DNA from 3 places in the Cupriavidus sp. 05N38 genome. Region 2 is predicted to be linked to each of the others. Evidence: predicted binding sites of a transcription regulator. Region 2 holds the regulator's gene; each other region holds the start of a gene.

Region 1 (7,207 bases), on a different contig from region 2:
AGCTGCGGCTGCCACATCTCCGGATTGCGGTCGGGCGCGAAGCCGTCCAGGTAGAACGCATCGACGCCCGCCACCAGCCGCGGCAGCATGCTGTCGACATCGCCGAAGGCAAGGGTCAGCACCACCGCGCCCTGCTCGAACTCCATCCGGTGCAGGCCCGGAAGCGCGAGCGGCCAGGCCTGGCGCAACTGCGCAGCCAGCGGACCCAGTTCGTCGGCGCCGGGCATCTTCTCGTGCACGGCAGCCAGGCCTTCGCGCGTAAACGGATGCTTCTCGATCGAAACGAAATGCAGCCGCCCGCAGCGCTGTGGATCGGCACGCCAGGCCTGCCACGTGGCCAGGAAATTCAGGCCCAGGCCGAAGCCCGTCTCCAGGATCACGAACTGATCGCGGCCATCCCAGGCCTGCGGCAGATGGTTTCCGGCGAGGAATACGTGGCGGGCCTGTGCGAGCCCGCCCTCGTCGCTGTGATAGACATCGCCATAGCGCGCCGAATAAGGCGGGCCGGTATCGGAAAAGACGGGCTCGGCGGGATCTAAGGCGCGGGACATGAAACGAAGGGACGTCGGCAATGGGAAGGAGAAGCGAGGATCCCGGGAGTACCGCCAGGGCAGGCAGGCGGCACCGGACGCGGGCGATGGTAGCATAGCGCCCTGCGCCGCCGGCCGGCAGCCGCACGCCACATTCCCGCCTTCCCCCCTTCTCATGTTCAGCTACCGTCACGCCTTCCACGCCGGCAACCACGCCGATGTCCTCAAACATGCCATCGTGGTCCAGTTGCTGGAGCAGATGACCCAGAAGGACAAGCCGTTCTGGTACATCGACACGCATGCCGGCGCCGGCCTGTATGCGCTGGACCATGCCTACGCGCAGAAAAAGGGCGAGTTTGAAACGGGCATCGCCCGCCTGTGGCAGGCCGCCGCCGCCAAGCGGCCCATGCCCACGCTACTCGAGGACTACCTGGAACAGGTGCGCACCCTCAATCCCGACGGCAACCTGCGGCACTACCCCGGCTCGCCCTGGCTTGCCTGGCAGATGCTGCGCGAGGCCGACCGCCTGCGCCTGTTCGAGATGCACAGCACGGAGATCCAGGTGCTGCGCGACAACTTCCGGGGCGCCGGCCGCCGCGTCATGCTGTACGACGGCGACGGCTTCACCGGCATCAATGCCATCCTGCCCCCTGCGCCGCGCCGCGCCGTGGTGCTGATCGACCCCTCCTACGAAGACAAGCAGGACTACGCCCGCGTGGTGCGGACCGTACAGGATGGCCTGCAGCGCTTTGCCACCGGCATCTATGCGGTCTGGTACCCCGAAGTGCAACGCCGCGAATCGGTGCAGTTGCCGGTGCAGCTGAAAAAACTGCCGCTCAAGAGCTGGCTGCATGTCTCCCTCACCGTGAAGCAGCCGGTCGCGGGCGGCCTGGGCCTGCACGGCAGCGGCATGTTTATCGTCAACCCGCCGTGGCGCCTCAAGGAAAACCTGGAAGCAGCCATGCCCACCCTGGTCACGCTGCTGGGCCAGGACGCCGGCGCCCGCTTCACGCTCGAAGCCCAGGAAAGCTGAGCCACCGTCCCGCCATTGCCTCCTGCGCCCGTGTGACCCCAACGGCATGGCGGCGGAGCCTGACCCCCTCCCCGCCCGCACTGTGCCGGTGTCAGCACCATGACAAGGGCAGCCGCGCCAAGGCCCGTAGACATTACGCGACATAGGCGCCGGGAAGACCAGATCTAAGCATCTTCTACTTGGCCCGGACGGGGTAAAACCGTACGATCTTTCCCCAAAACCTCGACGCAAGGCTGCCGGCTCAGATGCACCCAAGCGCACGAGGTTGCATCGGCATGGCAGGCCGCCAGGTCAGCGCGGCCACCATGCGCACGGACAGGACCGGAAACCACAGGACCGGCCGCCGGAAATCGATACAAGGGTCAAAGGGGTCATATGAAGACATTGAGCGGAGCCCGCGATGGCTGGGCAACGGACGCCGACACGTCCGACCGGGGTATCTGGAAGAACACCATCGCCGCCGCCAGCCATGCACTGGAAACCGTCGCGCTGATCGAGCACGGTGTCGGCATGACACTGAAATTGCAGCGCAAGGTACGGGACCTGCGCGAACGCCTGCGCACCACCCAGGCCGAACTCGATCGCTATCGCGACCTGCACGCCCATGCGCTCGAAGCGCTGCGCAATGTCGAGCGCCCCGCGCCGGAAGACACCAGCAAGCTCCGCGCCGACGGCGAGGCCCTGCGCATGCGACACCGCGCCTACAAGCTCCTGATCGAACACTACGCGCGCGCCGGGTCGCCCATCGACCTGGCGGTCTTCGCCGCGCAGCGCCGCCAGGTGCTGCAGCACATGCTGTTCCAGCAACGCCGGGGCGTGCCGGCAGCGCAGATCAGCGTCGACGATATCGGATTCCTGCTGCGGTAAGCGCCGCTCCGGCGCAGCCTCGGACCGCTGTCAGCGGGCGGTGGCGAGCCGCGCGCCGGCTGCCGCTGGCCGCTTGTGACAACCGACCGCCGGCCCGGCCGATGTCCGCGCGGGTGGCGCGCACCGTCTTGAGAATCGTCGCATTGCGCTTGCAGGCAAAATGAAAGCGCGTTCGCCGGCGGCATCGATGCCCGGCGCAGAGTTCGATATACTGTATATGCATACAGTTATCGCGACACCCCGCCCCGGCATGGCCGGATGGAGGCGTCGCCAATCCCTGCCAGCCGACAATGCCTTCCGCAACTCGCCGCATCGCCCACCTGGACATGGACGCGTTCTACGCTTCCGTCGAACTCCTGCGGTACCCGGAGCTGCGCGGCATGCCCGTGGTGATCGGCGGCGGACGCAACGCCGTGCCCGAAATCCTGCCGGACGGCAGCCGGCGCTTCGCCCGCCTGCGCGACTACGCCGGCCGCGGCGTCGTCACCACCTCCACCTATGAAGCACGCGCGCTCGGCGTCTTCTCGGCCATGGGCATGATGAAAGCCGCCCAACTCGCGCCCGACGCCATCCTGCTGCCCACCGACTTCGACTCCTACCGGCACTACTCCCGCCTCTTCAAGGCCGCCGTCCACACCTTCACCGACCAGATCGAAGACCGCGGCATCGACGAAATCTACATTGATCTCAGCGAAGTCGCCGGTGAACCGGCCGATCTCGGCGCGCGCATCAAGCAAGCCGTACGTGAAGCCACCCAGTTAAGCTGCTCGATCTGCATCGCCCCCAACAAGCTCCTGGCCAAGATCGGCTCCGAACTGGACAAGCCTGACGGCCTCACCCTGCTCGGCGCCGACGACATCCCCCGTCGCATCTGGCCGCTGCCCGTGCGCAAGGTCAACGGCATTGGCCCCAAGGCGACCGAAAAGCTCGCCGCGCTCGGCATCGCCACCGTCGGCGACCTCGCCAGCGCCGACCTTGGGCTGCTGCAAAGCCACTTCGGCCGCAGCTACTCAGCCTGGCTGGCGGAAATCGCCCAGGGCCAGGACGACCGTCCCGTCGTGGTCAGCTCCGAACCGAAGTCCATGAGCCGCGAAACCACCTTCGAACGCGACCTCCACCCCCGCCAGGACCGCCAGGCCCTCTCCGAAATCTTTACCGCCCTGTGCCAGCGCCTGGCCGAGGACCTCCGCCGCAAGGGGTACGTCGGCCGCACGATCGGGGTAAAGCTGCGCTACGACGACTTCCAGACCGTGACCCGCGACCTGAGCATGCCCGCGCCGACGGCCGACGCCGTATTGCTGCGGCGGGCGGCGACGGAATGCGTGAAGCGTGTCGCGCTGGACCGGAGGATCCGGCTGCTGGGCGTGCGCGTCAGCACCTTGACGATGGCCGGCGGGGAAGATCTTGCCGTGCTCCCGGTGCAGGGCGAGTTGCCGTTCGGGGATGGCGAATAGGCTGGGGACGATGGCGGCGGTGCGTACCCGTACCTAGTCGTAGGTTTCCCAGAAAAAGCCCCGGGCGAGGTCCCGCTCGAACTCGGCAGTCCAGGACGTGCCGCTTGCCGCGGGATAGGACTGGCGAGCGCCGGTCAGGTTGGCCTGGACCGCCACCTTGCGGGGAATGGGACCCACCGCATCCCGGGGAGGGGCCTCCTCATCAAGGACGACCGTGAATTCTTCGCGGGTCCGGCCATGCTTCCTGCAAGCGGCCTCGAAGTCTGCGCGCTCGTCCGCCGGCAATGCTTCGAAGAGCTTTCCCATGACATCCCCCACGACTCGCGCGATGCCAAGTATGCGCCCATTGCGTGCGAGTTCGCGCCGATGCCTGCCCGGGGTGCCCGCGCCCCGGGCCACATGGCCGCGCTTCAGGCGCGCTGGTGTGCCGGACAACTGCCGTTCCTGCCGCCAGGCGATGCGGGGATCCCGGGCGGATTGGCTGGACAGCCGGGACGGCCTGCCGGCCCGGGTCGCCGATGAGCGATTTCCTCCGACTGTCCGACCGGCAAGTACTCGGCAAGTACTCGGCAAGTACTCGGAAAATGGAGAAGTTTCCATTTCATCTTGGGATGTTTCCGCACCATCGAATCACTGCCGCGATGGATTCTGACTTGCCGGCCTCCATGGCTGGCACATACCAATCGGCTGTTTCGCAGAGACTCCATGCTGGAAATAAAATCGTCGGAAACTTCATCAGCGACACCCTTTTCCTTCATCGCCACGGGGCACTGGCTGCGCAAACACTGGATGTGGCTGCTTATCTTTGTGCCCGTCGTCTCAGGCATCTCGTTCTCCATCCTGTTCGCCGCCAGCGAAAATTACAGGAGCGAAGGCTTCCTCAGGGCAAGTCGAAAACTGACGGAGTACAACACCCAGCGCTCCGCATTCGCGGACAAAGGCGCGCTACGCCGCTTTCTCGGCCACGAACAACTGGGAGGTGACGCCAACGGGCAATATCTGGCAAATGCCTTGCAGGAGAGTTTTCTCCGCAAGCACGTGACACCCGTGCTGCCTTATTCAAAAGCGGAACTGGGATATCTCAACAACAGCAAGACGCCCATCGACATGGATATCCTTGGCTTCGCCATCTCCTTTGCCGCGCCATCGCCTGCGCAAGCGACAGCAAGGGTAAGAATCCTGGGAGACTTCCTCAAGGACACCATGCTGCGCCAGGAACTGACGGAGATCGTGCACACGAAGGCCGCCGAGTTCAAGGCCAAGAAGCAGAGAATCGACAACCAGCTCATTTCGAAACGGCTCGAACTCCGCCAGGAAACCGCGCGGATGAAGTCCCTGAAGATCATAGCCGGCAGGTACCCCGGCGCATCGAAGCTCGAATCCAGGCAACTGCTGTCATCCGATGCCGGAAGCTCGAAATATCTGTCGCCGGTGGCGCAGCTTGTCGGAACCGAATCCCTTATCGTCGATCTTCGCACGGCGATCGATTCGCTTGAGCGGGAAGCCGCCCAGAATACGCTGCGCGAAGCATTCTTCGCTCGCGCGGAGGCATCGAGGGACCCTGCCAACTCGGGCAAGGCCATGCTCGCCGTCTACCTTGCGCTGCAGAAAAACATGTTCGACGGCGCCGATCTGAAAGACGACGACATCCGGGAAGTCTTCAACGACATCGGCCTGATCGCAGAGGAACTCCGAACGAAGCACCTCGTCAATACGCACTTCGCCTCGGGGCCAACCGTGCCCGAGCGTCGCGCCGGGCACGGGACGCTGGCGATAGCGGCATTTTCCCTGCTGAGCGGATGCGTCATGACGGGGATGGCGCTTGTCGGTCTTGATTTCGTCAGGCGAACGAATGCCGACGGTATGAACCGATGATGGCGCGGGGTTGGATTCATTGATTGACCGACCGCCAGTTCGTCAGGCAGGAAGAGGCCAGAGACGGCCCGTCGCGAGCAAGCCTCCCCAGCTCGCAGGCCTATTCCTCGAATAGCATGAGGACCATGAACAATGCGTTCACCACCAGCAGGCCGCTCAGGATGAGCGTGGTCACAGGCATGCTGCGGATCCGTCGGTAAATGTCCGGCACGCCCGGGAACCGCTGGCCCAGCCTGCGCGTGAACAAGCAGGCCGAACCCACGCCGAGGATCCCTAGCCATGCCAACCCGCCAAGCGATCCCACGCGGTAGGCAGTCCGCTCTTGCGCGAGAGGCGCCTTGATCCACCTTGGCTCAGCCTCTGAAGGTGCACCGGACATGGGGGCCAGCACGGGCGGTTGCGCACTGGTCTGCGTGTAGATCCGTTGTGGAGGCGCGCTCGGTTCCCGCGTCGATGTCATCGACCACTTCGCCTCACCGCGTCTCGGCCTGCCTCGCGCCGCCTTATCCTCCGGCGTGTCACCCGCAGACGCGGCAAGCGGCTTTTTCGGCTGGACGGTATCTCGTGCTGCCTTCTTCTGGGCAGCATGCTGTTGCCAGCCGGCGAAAAGCTCGTCAAGGCATTTCACCGAACCACATGCATCCCGGGTCTTGCGCCAGGCAGTGATGTCTGCCTTGCGGATAAGACCCGCACGCAACATCCGAAGCTGGCTGGCGTAAATGCGCTCATACCCGATATTGAGCAACGCGTAGTCGCAGATCAGGTTCTCGGCATGCGGACGCTTGTTCGCCCGCTTCAGGCAGTTCTGGCCGCCCGCCATCGCATCCTCGCAATGGACGGAAGCCGCGCGCAGCGACGTCTTGCAGGCGATATCCGACGCCTGCGCACTGAAGGCGAAGAAAAGCCCCAAGGCAATGAGGGCGGCCAGATGGCTCATGAGCCTTTTCATCGTCTTCTCATGGAATTAGAGAATTCGGCGCCGGGATCCTATGCGGATCAGCCCTGTATTCTGCTACCGCGCCTCGCGAATGCGGAGTGCGATACCACACATATCCCGGTGCGCGCTCGGACAAAATGCAGTCCTGAACGGCCACGAGCGTGATCGCGACCATGCTGACGAGGATCCCCGATGACTGCGGAGTTCCGCGGCAGGCCGCCGCCGGCGATGGCCACCTCTGCCGACCTCTGCCGACCTCTGCCGACCTCTGCCGCTAGACTCTCCTGATTCCACCCACTACGCTGAGTTCACGACTGAAGCCGATTCCAGGGAGCCAGAATCCATGACGCCACGACCATTTGCGGTGACCCCGGACACGTACGCGCGCCCGCTCGATGTGGTGGGAGAAACCAGCCATACCGGCAATGCCGCTCAACTCTTTGCGGCGATCGACAAGGATATCCCCGCGGGAGCCCCGGACATTCCCGCGCTGATCGCGATTGCCGGGAAA
Region 2 (7,207 bases):
CGATGATAGTGCGGATTACCCGTGTGAAAGTAGGTAATCGCCAGGCTCTCCCTTGAAACCCCTCAGTACGCACGTACTGGGGGGTTTTGCTTTTTGGGCGGCCGATTCGTAGTGACCGATCCGCAGCGACCGGTCCGCGGCTCGGAGTGATCAGTCGGAGGAGGGCCGAAACATCCGCATCCCGAACCTGGCCACGGCAACCGTGGCAGTGACCAGCGCACCGGCCAGCATGCCGGCTACCGCGTTGAGCAGCAGCGGTCCGAGCATTTCCAGGCTGCTTCCCACGCTTGGTACATCCGCCAGAACGCCGGTCACGAGATCCGTCAAATGATGCGCGCCGGGGAATCCGTGGACCAGGATCCCGCCGCCAACCAGGAACATCGCCACGGTACCCGCCACCGAGAGCGCCCGCATCAGCCAGGGCGCCATGCGCAGGATGCCGCGGCCCGCAGCGCGCGCCGCGGCCGATGAGCGCTGGTGCAGATAGAGTCCGGCGTCGTCCAGTTTGACGATGCCGGCCACCAGGCCATAGACACCTACCGTCATGATCAGGGCAATCGCCGTCAACACGGCAACCTGCGTCCCGAACGCGGCGCTCGAAACGGTGCCGAGGGAAATGACGATGATTTCAGCCGACAAGATGAAATCCGTACGCACTGCGCCGCGGATCTTCGACCTTTCGAGAGCGGTGGGGTCCGCCGTCTCCGGCGCCGGGCTTGCTGCTGTCTCCTGCCCGTCCTGATGCATGAAGCCGTGCGCAATCTTTTCGAAACCCTCGTAGCAGAGGAAGGCGCCGCCGGCCATCAGCAGCGGCACGATCGCCCACGGGATGACGGCACTGATGGCCAGCGCGGATGGTACCAAGATGGCCTTGTTGCGCAGGGATCCCTTCGCAACAGCCCAAACCACCGGCAACTCGCGTTCAGCGTTGACACCGCTGACCTGCTGGGCATTGAGGGCGAGATCGTCGCCGAGCACGCCCGCGGTCTTCTTGGCGGCCAATTTGCTCAAGGCCGCCACGTCGTCAAGCATGGTAGTGATGTCGTCGATCAGCAGAAGCAGGCTCGAGCCAGCCATATCCAGATCTCCCGGGTGGGTAGCGAGAAAGCAGATACGTCGCGCATTTGCCGCGCGCATGGAGCATACGGCGTCGTCAGAATACCGCTATTGCCTCGTTGAGCCAGGCAAATAACGCGAGTGCGTAGACGAAATGGGGAGGGGAGAGGGCGCCGGAATCGGCTTGCGATCGGGCCTGAGACAAATAACAGACCCACAAACAAAAACAGCGAGCTTCGCAGCTCGCTGTTTTTGCAATGCAATTCTGGGGTGGCTGATGGGACTCGAACCCACGACGACAGGAATCACAATCCTGGACTCTACCAACTGAGCTACAGCCACCGTCGTAGTCTTTCAGCTGAGTGCTGATCGACGAAAAACAAGATTATACAAACTTCATTCGCGGATGGCTAGTACTTCGCTCAAATTTTTTCGTGATGCCAGGGCGCCGTTGAATCGAGGGATACGCAACGCGATTTCACGCGGAGAGCTTGGGGAGATCTTCCAGTTCGAGCATGCGGCAGATGGCTGCCATGCTGCCGACCATGGTGCGGCGTTGCGCGCCCTGATAGATACGCACGCCCTTGGACTGGCGGAACGGGACGGGCTTGACGGGGCGGCGGGCGGAGAAGCGGTTGGCTGGCAGCATGGCTACACCTGGTAATTTGCAACAACAGTTGGCGGCACCCGCGGCGCGGGTGGCGTTGGYACAAACGGGTGCAGCTTGATGCGGGGCAGGCCCGCTCCAGCCGCACTTGTTGAATCGTCAGAAGGCGCCGGTACGAATCAGGCCGACGGCAATGCCTTCGAGCGAGAACTCTTCGCGGCCGGGCTCAACGATGATGCTGGCGAAGTCGGGGTTCTCTGCGATCAGTTCGATGGTGTCGCCCCGTCGGTTGAGGCGTTTGACAGTGACGTCGTCGCCGAGGCGGGCTACGACGATCTTGCCGTTGGCGGCTTCGCTGGCGCGTTTGACGGCGAGTAGGTCGCCGTCGAGGATGCCGGCGTCGCGCATGCTCAGGCCGCGGACGCGAAGGAGGTAGTCGGGCTGGACTTCGAATACCGAGGCATCGACCTGATACTGGCGGTCGATATGCTCGGCCGCAAGGATTGGGCTACCTGCGGCGACACGCCCGACCAGCGGCAGCGTCAGTTGCATCACGCCGGCCATGGGGAGGGAGAACTGGTCGGGCAGTTCCGAGTCGCTGCGCCATACCTTGAGGCGAATGCCGCGCGACGCGCCAGGCGTGAGTTCGATCACGCCTTTTCGTGCCAGGGCGCGCAGATGTTCTTCTGCGGCGTTGGGCGAGGAGAAGCCGAACTTGGCGGCGATCTCGGCACGGGTGGGCGGGAAGCCGGTGTGCTGGAGGGTGCTGCGAATCAGGTCGAAAATCTGCTGCTGTCGCGGTGTCAGGGTCGCCATGGTCGCCGTATGTGAAAGCACTGTATGTTTAAACAGTATGCTGTGATTTTATACAGTATCGAGTGAAGTGCAAGCGGAATTTTGGGAGGCTGCTCATCGACAGGCGCTTTGTCGCACGCCAGGCGGGTTGTGCTGGTCGCAAGTGTGGGGCGGTAAGCGAGTTACAATCCGCGGCACGCAAATCGCTGATTTCGTGTCTTTTGAATCCGGATTCCAACACGTCCCCCGCCATGTCCCTATTGCGTCGCGTCGTCGTGCTCGCCACCGGCGGCACCATCGCAGGTTCCTCCTCCAATCCGGCCAGTAGCGCCAAATACCAGGCGGCCACGGTGCCGGTGGCGTCCTTGCTTGGCGCGGTGCCGGCGCTCGGCAGTGTGGCCCGCATCGAGGCCGAGCAGGTCGCCCAGGTAGATAGCAAGGACATGTCGTTCGCGCTCTGGTCGAGGCTGGTCGAGCGCATCCGCTTCTGGTCCGCGCAACCCGACGTTGCCGGCATTGTCGTGACGCACGGCACCGACACGCTCGAAGAGACGGCGATGGTGTTGCACCTCGCTTGTCCCGTCGGGCTGCCCATCGTGCTGACCGCGGCCATGCGGCCTTCGACCTCGTTGTCGGCCGACGGGCCGCTGAACCTGCTCGACGCCGTGCGTGTGGCCAGCCACGCGCAGGCGGTGGGGAAGGGCGTGCTGCTGGTCATCAACCAGGAGATCCACGCCGCGCGCGACGTTGTGAAGGCGCACACGTCGGCAGTGAACGCCTTCGCTTCGCCAGCGGGCGGGCCGGTCGGTTATGTGCAGGATGACTTCGTGGGCTTCACGCGCGCCCCGGCGCGGTTGCCGGCCGCGGCCATGCCGATGCCGCAGGCCTGGCCCAAGGTGGAGATTCTCGCCAGCTATGCGGAGCCGGGCCGGGTGGTCGTCGACGCGCTGGTCGGGGCGGGCGTGAACGGTCTTGTCGTGGCGGCCGCGGGCAACGGCTCGATCCACCAGTCGCTGGCCGAGGCATTGGCCGAGGCGGCCGCGGCCGGCGTGGCGGTCGTGCGCAGTTCGCGCACCGGTGCGGGTCATGTGGCGATTCCGGTGGCGCCGCGGCCGGCGTCCGGTGTTTTCGTTGCGGCCGGCAACCTGAATCCTTATAAGGCACGCGTGCTCCTGCTGTTTGCCCTGGCGGGGACTCCCGCGCTGGCGTCCGATCCGGTCGCGCTGCAGGCGCTGTTCGCGGGGAGTTGAAGCGACTTGCCGAGTAAGGCGAAAGCGCGCTATACTTTAAGGCTATCCAACCTTGCCGCACCGGACATGGCGCCCGGGTGGCTTATCCAAAAGGAGCGTCAATGCGTCATTACGAAATCGTATTTATCGTCCATCCGGACCAGAGTGAACAAGTTCCGGCCATGATCGAGCGTTACAAGACGCTGGTCACGTCGCAGGAAGGCCAGATCCACCGCSTGGAAGACTGGGGCCGCCGTCAGATGGCCTACATGATCCAGAAGCTGGCCAAGGCTCACTACGTTTGCCTGAACATCGAATGCGGCAAGGAAACCCTGGCTGAACTCGAACACGCGTTCAAGTTCAACGACGCGGTGCTGCGCCACCTCATCGTTCAGACCAAGAAGGCCGAAACCGCACCGTCCCCGATGATGAAGGAAGTGCAGCGCGAAGAAGCCCGCAAGGCCGCGCAACAGACCAGCGAAGCCCCGGCCGCGTAAGTGCGGACCGTTGCGGTTGCCGCAGACGCTGAGTACGTGAGGCGTCGCGGCGGCGCGGGCGGGCATGGGTACAGGCATCGGGAAGGGAGGCAGCGTTGAACCAGTTAAGGCTCTGCGCAACCCTCGCCGAACGCGATGCCTTGCGCTACACCCCGGCAGGCGTCCCCGTCGTCAACTGCATCTTGCAGTACGCGGGCCAGACCGTCGAGGCGCAAACGCCCAGGCAGGTGGAATTTGCCATCGCCGCCATGGGAATCGGCCAGGTTGGGCAACGGCTCGAGCGTACCCCGCTCGGCGCGATGCTCGACTGCGAAGGATTCCTCGCTCGCAAGCACCGCAACAGCAAGGCTCTCGTCTTTCACATCACTGGATGTAAAGCATTCGAAAAGGATTGAATCATGGCATTCGTCAAACGTGACAACAAGAACAAGAAGCGCTTCCAACAGCAGAACCCGCTGTTCAAGCGCAAGCGCTTCTGCCGCTTCACCGTGGCTGGCGTGGAACAGATCGACTACAAGGATCTGGACACCCTGAAGGATTTCATCGGCGACAACGGCAAGATCACGCCGGCCCGCCTGACCGGTACCAAGGCTCACTATCAGCGTCAGCTCGATACGGCCATCAAGCGCGCGCGTTTCCTCGCGCTGATGCCCTACACCGACCTGCACAAGAACTGATCGGCCCTAGGTCCGTCAAGGAGAAAACACGATGCAAATCATTCTGCTGGAAAAAGTCATCAACCTGGGCAACCTGGGTGACATCGTTCGCGTGAAGGACGGCTACGCCCGTAACTTCCTGATCCCGAACAAGAAGGCCCGCCGTGCGACCCAGACCGCCATCAGCGAGTTCGAAGTCAAGCGCGCCGAGCTGGAAAAGGCCGCCGCCGAGAAGCTGGCCGCTGCGCAAGCCGAAGGCGAAAAGCTGAACGGCCTGACCGTGCAGATCACCCAGAAGTCGGGTGTGGACGGCCGCCTGTTCGGTTCGGTCACCAACGCCGACATCGCCGAAGCCCTGGAAGGCCAAGGCTTCAAGATCGAGAAGGCGCAAGTGCGCCTGCCGAACGGCCCGCTGAAGGTCGTTGGCGATCATCCGGTCAGCGTTTCGCTGCACACGGACGTGCTGGTCGATGTGACCATCGCCGTCCTGGGCGAGCACGTCTAAGACCGGATTCGATGCCACCGCGGGCCCCGCTCAGGGGCTGGCGGCGGGCATCGATTGCTGGCAACAACAAAAAAGGCAGGGGCCAAGCGCTCCTGCCTTTTTTGCTTTGGGCTTCATTGCGACAGGCTGGTCGTCCCGCCGTCACTTCATCGCGGACGATGGCTGACAGCCGCGATTTCTCCTGCGACGGGGGCCCGGCCACCGTTATAATCCCTCCCCATGAACGCGCCCGTCGCAGACCCCCAACTAGATAATCTCAAGGTTCCACCACACTCCATCGAGGCCGAGCAATCGGTACTCGGTGGCCTGTTGCTGGACAACGCCGCCTGGGACCGTATCGCCGATTTCCTGTCCGAAGCGGACTTCTATCGCTTCGATCACCGGATGATCTTCCAGAGCATCTCCCGGCTGATCGCTGCTACCAAGCCTGCCGACGTCATCACCGTCTACGAGGTGTTGCAGGGAGCCGGCAAGGCGGAGGAGGTGGGCGGACTGGCCTACCTGAATTCGCTGGCGCAGAACACGCCCAGCGCAGCCAATATCCGCCGCTATGCGGAGATCGTGCGCGAGCGCTCTGTGCTGCGCAAGCTGGTCACCGTGGCCGACGACATCGCCACCGCCGCGTTCGCGCCCAAGGGGCGCGAAGTGCGGGAACTGCTCGATGAGGCCGAATCCAAGGTCTTCGCCATCGCCGAGGAAGGCTCGCGCGGGCAGAAGGGCTTCCAGGAGATCCAGCCGCTGCTGACCCAGGTGGTGGAGCGCATCGACGAGCTGTACCACCGGGATTCCAGCACCGATGTGACCGGCGTACCGACCGGCTTTATCGACCTGGACCGCATGACCAGCGGCATGCAGGCCGGCGACCTGATCATCGTTGCGGGCCGGCCCTCGATGGGCAAGACCGCGTTCTCGCTGAACATCGGCGAGCATGTGGCGGTGGAGCAGGGCCTGCCGGTGGCGGTGTTCTCCATGGAAATGGCGGGCACGCAGCTGGCCATGCGTATGCTCGGCTCGGTGGGCCGGCTGGACCAGCACCGCCTGCGTACCGGCCGCCTGCTCGACGAAGACTGGCCGCGCCTGACGCATGCCATCCAGCGCATGAACGATGCCCAGCTGTTCATCGACGAAACCCCGGCGCTGAGCTCGATGGAGCTGCGCGCCCGGTCACGCCGGCTGGCGCGCCAGTGCGGCCAGCTCGGCCTGATCATCATCGACTACCTGCAGCTGATGTCGGGCTCGGGCGGCGGTGAAAACCGCGCCACCGAGATCTCGGAAATCTCGCGTTCGCTCAAGGGCCTGGCCAAGGAGCTCAACTGCCCCGTGATTGCGCTGTCGCAGTTGAACCGAAGCCTGGAACAGCGCCCCAACAAGCGGCCGGTGATGTCCGACTTGCGCGAATCCGGCGCTATCGAACAGGATGCCGACGTGATCCTGTTCATCTACCGCGACGAGGTCTACAACCCGGACTCGCAGGACAAGGGCACGTCGGAAATCATCATCGGCAAGCAGCGTAACGGCCCGATCGGGACCGTGCGGCTGACATTCCTGGGCCAGTTCACGAAGTTCGACAACTTCAGCGGCGGCCCCGCCTTCTTCGACAACGACAACTGAAGCCCAGGCCCGGCGCGGCTTGCCGGGCAGCCGGCGCCGCCGGGAAGGCGGATCGCCGGCGCCGCACATCAAAGAGGCGCGGCTTCGCCCCACATGCCTGTAAAATATTGCGTTTTGATGACAGCCGCCGCGAGGCGGCTGTCATTCAATGCACGACTGGCTGATCCAGCAACCCACTCAGCAACAACCAGCGGCGCTAACGCGTCGTGACAAGGAACAACCCATGTTCGGCCGATTCATGCCCACGGAGG
Region 3 (7,207 bases), on a different contig from region 2:
GGGCGCGAGGCCGTCCAGGTGCGGGTCGACTTCGACCGTGACGCGTTCGCACCCAAGCACGCGCATCCGGGCGAAGAGATTGCCTATGTCCTCGAAGGCACGCTGGAGTATCAGCTCGGCGACAAGGCGCCGGTCACGCTCAAGGCCGGCGAGGCCTTGTTCATTCCGGCCGGAACGGCGCACTCGGCGAAAAATGTCGGCGGCGGCAAGGCGTCGGAGCTGGCAACGTATATCGTTAAAAAAGGGGCTCCGCTGGTCGTGCCGGTCAAGTGAGTCGCTCCTTGTCGCGCTTTGTCGCTCCTTGATACGACCTTGATCCAGGAAACCACGGCACATGAGGTGCAAGATGAGCACACAGGAATCAACCAGGGCTCCCGTCCTGTCGCGCCGAGCCCTGCTCCTGAGCGGAGCGGCAACGGCAGCCCTTGCGATGTTCCGCCCCGTCATGGCTGCCGTCCAGCCCGACGCGGGGCAGCGCTATGCGGCAGATGCCATCCGCCCCTTTCGCGTTCATGTTCCGCAAGCAGCGCTCACCGACCTTCACCGCAGGCTCGCCGCGACGCGTTGGCCTGACCCTGAAACGGTGAGTGACCGCTCCCAGGGAGTGCAGCTCGTAAAGCTCCAGGCACTCGTGCAGTACTGGGGGACGAGCTACGACTGGCGAAAGGCAGAGGCGAAACTCAACGCCTTGCCGCAGTTCCTGACGAATATCGACGGCCTGGACATTCATTTCATCCACGTGCGCTCCCGTCATCCGCAAGCATTGCCACTCATCATGACCCACGGCTGGCCCGGTTCGGTCTTCGAGCTGCTGAAAGTCATCGGCCCGCTGACCGATCCCACGGCGCACGGCGGGGCCGCCGAGGATGCCTTCCATCTTGTGATTCCGTCCATTCCAGGCTTCGGCTTTTCAGGCAAGCCCACGGGCACCGGCTGGAACCCGGACCGCGTCGCCCGCGCGTGGGACGTCCTCATGAAGCGCCTTGGATATACGCGCTACGTCGCGCAAGGCGGCGACTGGGGTGCCATCATTTGCGATGCCATGGGCCGTCAAGCTCCCGAGGGTCTGCTCGGCATCCACGTCAACAGGGTCGAGCGCGCGACGACTCTCCCGCCGGACGTCGCGAAGGCGCTGAAGAATGGCGATCCGGCACCGGCGATCCTCACCGCCGAAGAAAAGGCGGTGTTTGACCAAGCCAGGGAGTTCCTTGGCAAGGGCTTTGGATACGCCGCGATCATGGGGACGCGCCCCCAAACCATGGCATACGCCCTGGCCGATTCGCCGGTGGGACTGGCGGCGTGGATCTACGACAAGATCGCTGATTGGGTGTTCACCCGCGGCGAACCGGAGCGCTCGCTCACCCGCGACGAGATGCTCGACGACATCACACTCTACTGGCTGACCAACACAGGCCCCGCAAGCGCGCGGATCTACTGGGAAACCAACGCCAGTAGCCCCAATGTAGCCAGCATCTCGATCCCGGCGGCGGTGACGATCTTCCCCGGGGAGGTCTACAGGCCGCCGAAGAACTGGGCCGCACGCGCCTACCGCAACCTCATCTACTACAACCAGGTGGACAAGGGCGGCCACTTCGCGGCCTGGGAAGAGCCGGTCCTGTTCAGCACCGAGGTGCGTGCCGCGTTCCGGCCGCTGCGCTGAGCGCGGCGTGCGGCTAGTGTAGGAATGCGCGGTATGCGCGAGAGCCCGTCATGGAACATCTGGTATAGATTGAATCCATCGCACATGGACGGAATATCGCATGCCAGAAAAGCAAGGACCAAGGATCCGGAATGCCGCGTTTTCGGGCGCGCTCGTATGCGCGGCACTCGTGGCGGGATGTGCCGCCCAGACAGCGACCCCGGTGCCGAACCCGGGCCCGCAAGGCGGCCGCGGCACGCCGGAAGGCTGCCAGGCAGACAAGGTTGGCGATGATGCCCTGATCGGCAAGGCCGAGGCAGACGCCGTCACCCTGCTCCAGGGCTGCGCCTGGCGGTTTGGTGACCGGGAAGGCCAGCATATGCCCGCAACCATGGACTACAACCCGCAGCGCCGCACGCTGGACGTCAAGGGGGGAAAGGTGACCGCGGTACGCCGCGGGTGAGCAGCTACGCCTGGGCTGCATCGGCCGCGCAGGCTGCTTGCGATTCGGCTGGCCAGCCTCGCCTGCCACGACGCCTGCCCCCCCGGAAGTGACATCTGGCGGTCCTGTTTCGAACGTGCCGCACGGCACGTTCACCTCGAATTCCACGGCTTGCAGGGGGGCGACAGCAGTTCGCCGGTAGCGGCTGGTCAATCACAACCGGACCAGCCAGCCGGCTTTCCATCGAACCGTTCCTTGAAAATCCCCGAATACTGTATATATTTACAGTTACTGTATGGATGAACAGTATTCGCGGGGAGCCCAGCATGGAACATCTGGTCCGGGTACAGAATGAATATGATCGCCAGGTCCTGGCATGGCTGCGGGAACGGATTGGCGACGCGGCCCTGCAGGCAGCCGCCCAACGCCTGGCCGGTGACCGCAAGCCCTATCTTTCGACAATCTGCCGCAGCCTGAAGGTCACGCCACCGAGCCGACGCGCACTGCGCAACCAGGCTGGCCGCGCCACCCGTGAGGTCGGGGACCGCTACCTTGCCTCGATCCGCCAGCTTCTCGCGCGGCCGGCGCCGGCACAGCGCCATGCGCAAGTTCCGGGGAATCCGGGAAATCCACAGCACGAGGGCCGTCGGCTCTAGGCTGCCTGGCATCAACGCCCGCAACGCCAGCAACGGTGGGCAGCAGCGCCCACCGCCCTGCGCCCTCCGCACAAGAGCATCAACTCGCCATGCGGTCCGTGGCACGCACATCGCGTGTGCCATCGGTGAACACGTCGCGGTTCATCATGGCGATTGCGCCGGCGTCGGTACCCTGGTGCGCACCGTCCTGGTACGCGTCGCGCTGGCGCGCGCCGTCGGAGAAGGCGTCAGGCTTGCGGGCGCCCTGGCTGAAGCTATCGAACGCCGGCTGTTGCGCGGCGAGCGCCGGCAGCGTGAGCGCGGCAAGCAGCACGGCGGATGCCATGGCGAGCATTTTCTTGCGTGGGGTTTTCATCTTGTACCTCGGCGTATTGGTTTCGATGGATCCGTCAGTGCCACGGACCGGCCTGTGCGCGAACACCTGGCCAGCGGGCGACTGGTGCCGGTGCTGCCCGAGTGGAACGCCGGCACGCTGCCGCTGTTCGTCATGTACCCGCGCAACCGGCACCTGACGGCCAAGGTGCGCGTCTTTATCGACTGGGTGGCGCGGCTGTTCGACGCCGAACCCCGCCTGCCGCAGGCCTGAGCAGCCAGCCCGCGCGCGCGGTCAGTGCCGTGCCAGCGCGCGTTCGGCCAGGACGTCCTTCGCCGCCAGCGCCGCGTTGATGGCGCGCGGAAACCCTGCATAGGCCGCGACCTGGATGATGGCCTCCACCATCTGCGCCTGCGTGCCGCCCACGTTCAGCAGGCCGTGCATATGGACCTTGAGCTGCGGCGTGGCCGAGCCCATCGCCGCCAGCGCGGCCACCGTGATCATCTCGCGGCAAACCAAGTCCAGCCCGGAGCGTGCGTAGATGTCGCCGAAGCCGAACTCGATGATGAAGCGGCCCAGGTCGGGGGCGATTTCCTGCAGCGAGGCGATCACGCGCTCGCCGGCCTCGCCGTCGATCTCGCGCAGGCGTTCAAGCCCGGCCTGGTAGCGCGAGGCGCTCACCGGCTGCGGCGATGCAGATGCCGCCACGCCGATACCCGCGGCGGCAAAGACCGTCCTCAGCACGGCCATGCCGTTGAGCGCCACCGGGAAGCCTGCGTAGACCACCAGGTGGATCATGGACTCGACCAGCTCGGCCGGCGTGCAGCCCGCGTTCAGTGCGCCCGCCAGGTGGAACTTCAGTTGCGGTTCGAGCCCGCCCATGGCGGCCAGCGCGGCCACGGTGACCAGTTGCCGCTGCGGCAGCGTCAACCCGTCGCGCGGATAGATCTCGCCGTAGACAAAGCCGATGGCAAGGCTGGCGAGATCGGGGGCGATGTCGCCGAGCGCAGCGAGGATTGAAGCGTCGGTGGTGTTTTCGATGGCGGCAAGCTGCGCGCGGCCGAGTGCCATGGTCTGCGGGGTCATTGGCTGTTTCCTTGGTCCGGTAAGTCGGTGAGTCGGTGAGTCGGTGAGTCGGTGAGGCAAGCTTAGCGAGCGCCCTCGCATGCCGCCAATGCCTTCGGCGTGATACCTTGCGCGTATCAGCAAGCAAGGATCGCGAAGCCCATGCAGCCCCGCCTGGAACTCTGGCAACTCAACTACTTCGTGGCCGTGGCCGACGAACTGAGCTTTCGCCGCGCGGCCGAGCGCCTGTCGATCACGCAGCCGCCGCTGACCCGGCAGATCCAGGCGCTCGAGGAAACCATCGGCGCGCGCCTGTTCGAGCGCGACCGCAATGGCGTGTCGCTCACCCCGGCCGGCAGCCAGCTGTTGCCCGAGGCGCGCGAGCTGCTGGCCAGCGCCGACGCCCTGCTCGCCCGTGCCCGCAAGCGCGCCAGGCGCGTCGGCGGCCTGCGCCTTGGCATCACCACCGTGGTGGACGCCGCCCTGTTCACGTGGCTGGCGCCGGCACTGCAGGCGCGGGCACCCGACGTGCGGCTGGTGCAGAAGCGGCAGATCTCGCAGCAATCCATCGCCGACCTGCGGCGCGGCGCGCTCGACGCCGCGCTGATCGGCCTGCCCTCGGCCACCGGCGAACTGGAGGTCGAGCATCTGTTCGACGACCCGCTGGTGGCCGCGCTGCCGGCCACGCACCGCCTGGCCCGACGCAAGCGCATTTCCATCCTGGAACTGCAGTCCGATCCGCTGTTCTGGTTCCAGCGGCGCTTCAACCCGGCCTACTTCGACCACTACGAAGCCTTGTTCCGCACGCTCGGCTACGCGCCACCCCGCCTGCCCGAGCCGTCCGACCATCATGTGCTGCTCGGGCTGATCGCCGACGGCCAGGGCGTGGCGCTGGTGCCAGCCTCGCTGCAGGCCATGGCGCGGGTGGGCGTGATCTACAAACCGCTCAAGGAAGCCGCCGTGCTGCGCATCGGCGTGGCGCTGGCCCTGGCCCCCGGAAACCCGGCGCCGGCCCTGCCGCTGCTGCTGCAAACCCTGCGCGCACGCTATCGCCCCGGCCCGGGCCCGAAATCCCGGCGGCGCTGAGCGCCCGGTCCCGCGCGTCCTGCACGGCCTTGCAGGCGGCCACCCGTGCGCATTCCCGTGCGCATTCCCCGCGCATGGCAGGGTTTTCTTGACTTATTTATCCCCATAGATGATAGTTAACAACGATACATTCTCTTTTTAAGAACGAACTCCGGTCCGTTCTGCATCGAAGGATTTGCCCGTGGACCTCGCCGAACTGGAAATCTTCAGGGCGGTGGCGCTCGAAGAAAGCGTCACCCGTGCCGCCAAGGCCCTGGACCGCGTGCAGTCCAACGTCACCACGCGCGTGAAGCAACTCGAGGAGGAACTCGGCGTGGCCCTGTTCCTGCGCGACAGCAAACGCATGACGCTGACCCCCGAGGGCCAGCGCTTTCTCGGCTACACCGAGCGCCTGCTGGCGCTGGCAGAGGAAGCCCGCCAGTCGATGCGCGCCGACCTGCCGTCCGGGACGCTGCGGGTGGGTGCCATGGAAAGCTCGGCGGCCGCCCGGTTGCCGCGTCCGCTGGCGCGCTACCACGGCAAGTGGCCGGACGTGCGCATCGAGATCCAGACCGGCACCACGCAGGCGCTGATCGACGCCCTGCTTGCGCATCGTATCGACTGCGCCGTGGTGGCGCATCCCGGCGACGGCGCCCCCGAAGCGCTGGACATGGACGCGCTGGGTCCGGGCCTGGAGGGGAGCTTTCTCTTCTCCGAAGAGCTTGTGCTGGTGCTGCCGCCGAGCCATCCGCCGGTACGCTCGCCGCAGGACCTCACGCTGCGCAGCCTGGCCACTTTCTCGCGCGGCTGTACCTACCGCATGTGCATCGAGGACTGGCTGGCCAGCTCGGACGGCCCGCGCCCGGTGCTCAACATGCTGGAACTGTCCTCCTACCATGCCATCCTGGCGTGCGTGACGGCGGGCTCGGCCGTCGCCATCGTGCCCCGCTCCCTGCTCGCGCTGCATCCGGACACCGCCGCGCTGCAGGCCGTGCCGGTGCGCACGGCGCATACCTTCCTGGTACGCCGCTCGGGCTTCATGACCTCGGCATATGCCGCCTTCCTGCGCGAGCTCCAGCATGGCTAAGGCACAACCGGAGCGCCTCGCGCAGCCCGGCGGCGCTGCCTCGCACATGGCCATCGCGCACTGGCTGCCGGCGCTGGCCGCCTCGCTGGTGCTGTCAGTCGGCATGGGCTTTGGCCGCTTCGCCTTCACGGGCATGTACCCGATCATGGTGCGCGACGGCCTGCTCACCGTCAGCGCCGGCTCACTGGCCGCTTCCGCCAACTATGCGGGCTACCTGGCAGGCGCGCTTGCGGTGACCCGCATCTCGCCGCGCGCCACGCCGATGCTGTGCCGCATCGCCCTGGCCGGCACCGCCTTGTGCCTGCTCGCGCTGGCATTCCCCGCCGCGCCGTGGTTCATCATCGGCGTGCGCTTCATTGCCGGATTCCTCAGCGCCATCTCCCTGGTCGCCGCCTCGGTGTGGCTGTTCCAGGTGGTGGGCGACCCGCGTGGCGCGCCGCTGCTGTTCGCCGGCGTGGGCGCCGGCATCCTGCTGTCGGCCGAGGCCATCGCCGCCGGCAACCTGGCCGGCTGGCACAGCCCGTTGCTGTGGGCCGTGCTCGCGGCCGGCTCGGCGGTGCTGTCGCTGCCGGCATGGCGCCAGCTCGGCAAAGCCGTGACGCCACAACCGGCGCAAGCGGCCGACGCGGCCGAAGCCACCGCCGGCAATGGCGCGGGTCCGGGCCCGTGGCCGCTGCTCGCCAGCTATGGCCTGGCCGGCTTCGGCTATATCGTCACCGCGACCTATCTGCCGCTGTTCGTGCGCGACGCGCTTGGCCATGTCGATCCGATCCATGTCTGGGCCGTCTTCGGCCTCGGCGCGGCACCCTCGTGCTTCCTGTGGCACGCCTTGCATGAACGCCTCGGCACGCGGCGCGCGCTCGCCCTCAACATGCTGGTGCAGGCGGTTGGCGTGATCCTGCCGGCGCTGCGGCATTCCGCGCCGGCCTACCTGGCCAGC

What was found. The regulator LexA, encoded in region 2, represses DNA repair genes until DNA is damaged. The targets are predictions, from matches to a motif close to ACTGTATNNNNATACAGT.
Region 1: a site for LexA is predicted at 2,641-2,658, ahead of dinB (DNA polymerase IV). Genes of this name have one in related genera too.
Region 3: a site for LexA is predicted at 2,353-2,370, ahead of AC1DK4_RS00345 (CppA family protein). Genes of this name have one in related genera too.

The regions. Positions count from the first base shown of each region.
Region 1 covers NZ_JBFTNF010000029.1:146,504-153,710, reverse strand. Annotated here, with positions in the region: gene mnmC (bifunctional tRNA (5-methylaminomethyl-2-thiouridine)(34)-methyltransferase MnmC2/FAD-dependent 5-carboxymethylaminomethyl-2-thiouridine(34) oxidoreductase MnmC1) at 1-551, opposite strand, end outside; gene AC1DK4_RS21245 (23S rRNA (adenine(2030)-N(6))-methyltransferase RlmJ) at 706-1,563, shown strand; gene AC1DK4_RS21240 (hypothetical protein) at 1,939-2,430, shown strand; gene dinB (DNA polymerase IV) at 2,721-3,884, shown strand; gene AC1DK4_RS21230 (hypothetical protein) at 3,918-4,190, opposite strand; gene AC1DK4_RS21225 (hypothetical protein) at 4,590-5,759, shown strand; gene AC1DK4_RS21220 (hypothetical protein) at 5,860-6,696, opposite strand; gene AC1DK4_RS21215 (hypothetical protein) at 7,040-7,207, shown strand, end outside.
Region 2 covers NZ_JBFTNF010000113.1:78-7,284, forward strand. Annotated here, with positions in the region: rRNA gene rrf (5S ribosomal RNA) at 1-46, shown strand, start outside; gene AC1DK4_RS39060 (DUF808 domain-containing protein) at 151-1,077, opposite strand; tRNA gene AC1DK4_RS39065 (tRNA-His) at 1,323-1,398, opposite strand; gene AC1DK4_RS39070 (hypothetical protein) at 1,535-1,705, opposite strand; gene lexA (transcriptional repressor LexA) at 1,823-2,479, opposite strand; gene AC1DK4_RS39080 (asparaginase) at 2,710-3,708, shown strand; gene rpsF (30S ribosomal protein S6) at 3,810-4,184, shown strand; gene priB (primosomal replication protein N) at 4,280-4,579, shown strand; gene rpsR (30S ribosomal protein S18) at 4,583-4,861, shown strand; gene rplI (50S ribosomal protein L9) at 4,893-5,345, shown strand; gene AC1DK4_RS39105 (replicative DNA helicase) at 5,565-6,956, shown strand; gene AC1DK4_RS39110 (DUF47 domain-containing protein) at 7,180-7,207, shown strand, end outside.
Region 3 covers NZ_JBFTNF010000001.1:82,531-89,737, forward strand. Annotated here, with positions in the region: gene AC1DK4_RS00330 (cupin domain-containing protein) at 1-273, shown strand, start outside; gene AC1DK4_RS00335 (epoxide hydrolase family protein) at 347-1,660, shown strand; gene AC1DK4_RS00340 (hypothetical protein) at 1,761-2,102, shown strand; gene AC1DK4_RS00345 (CppA family protein) at 2,408-2,737, shown strand; gene AC1DK4_RS00350 (hypothetical protein) at 2,817-3,092, opposite strand; gene AC1DK4_RS00355 (LysR substrate-binding domain-containing protein) at 3,147-3,323, shown strand; gene AC1DK4_RS00360 (carboxymuconolactone decarboxylase family protein) at 3,345-4,136, opposite strand; gene AC1DK4_RS00365 (LysR family transcriptional regulator) at 4,278-5,201, shown strand; gene AC1DK4_RS00370 (LysR family transcriptional regulator) at 5,383-6,267, shown strand; gene AC1DK4_RS00375 (YbfB/YjiJ family MFS transporter) at 6,260-7,207, shown strand, end outside.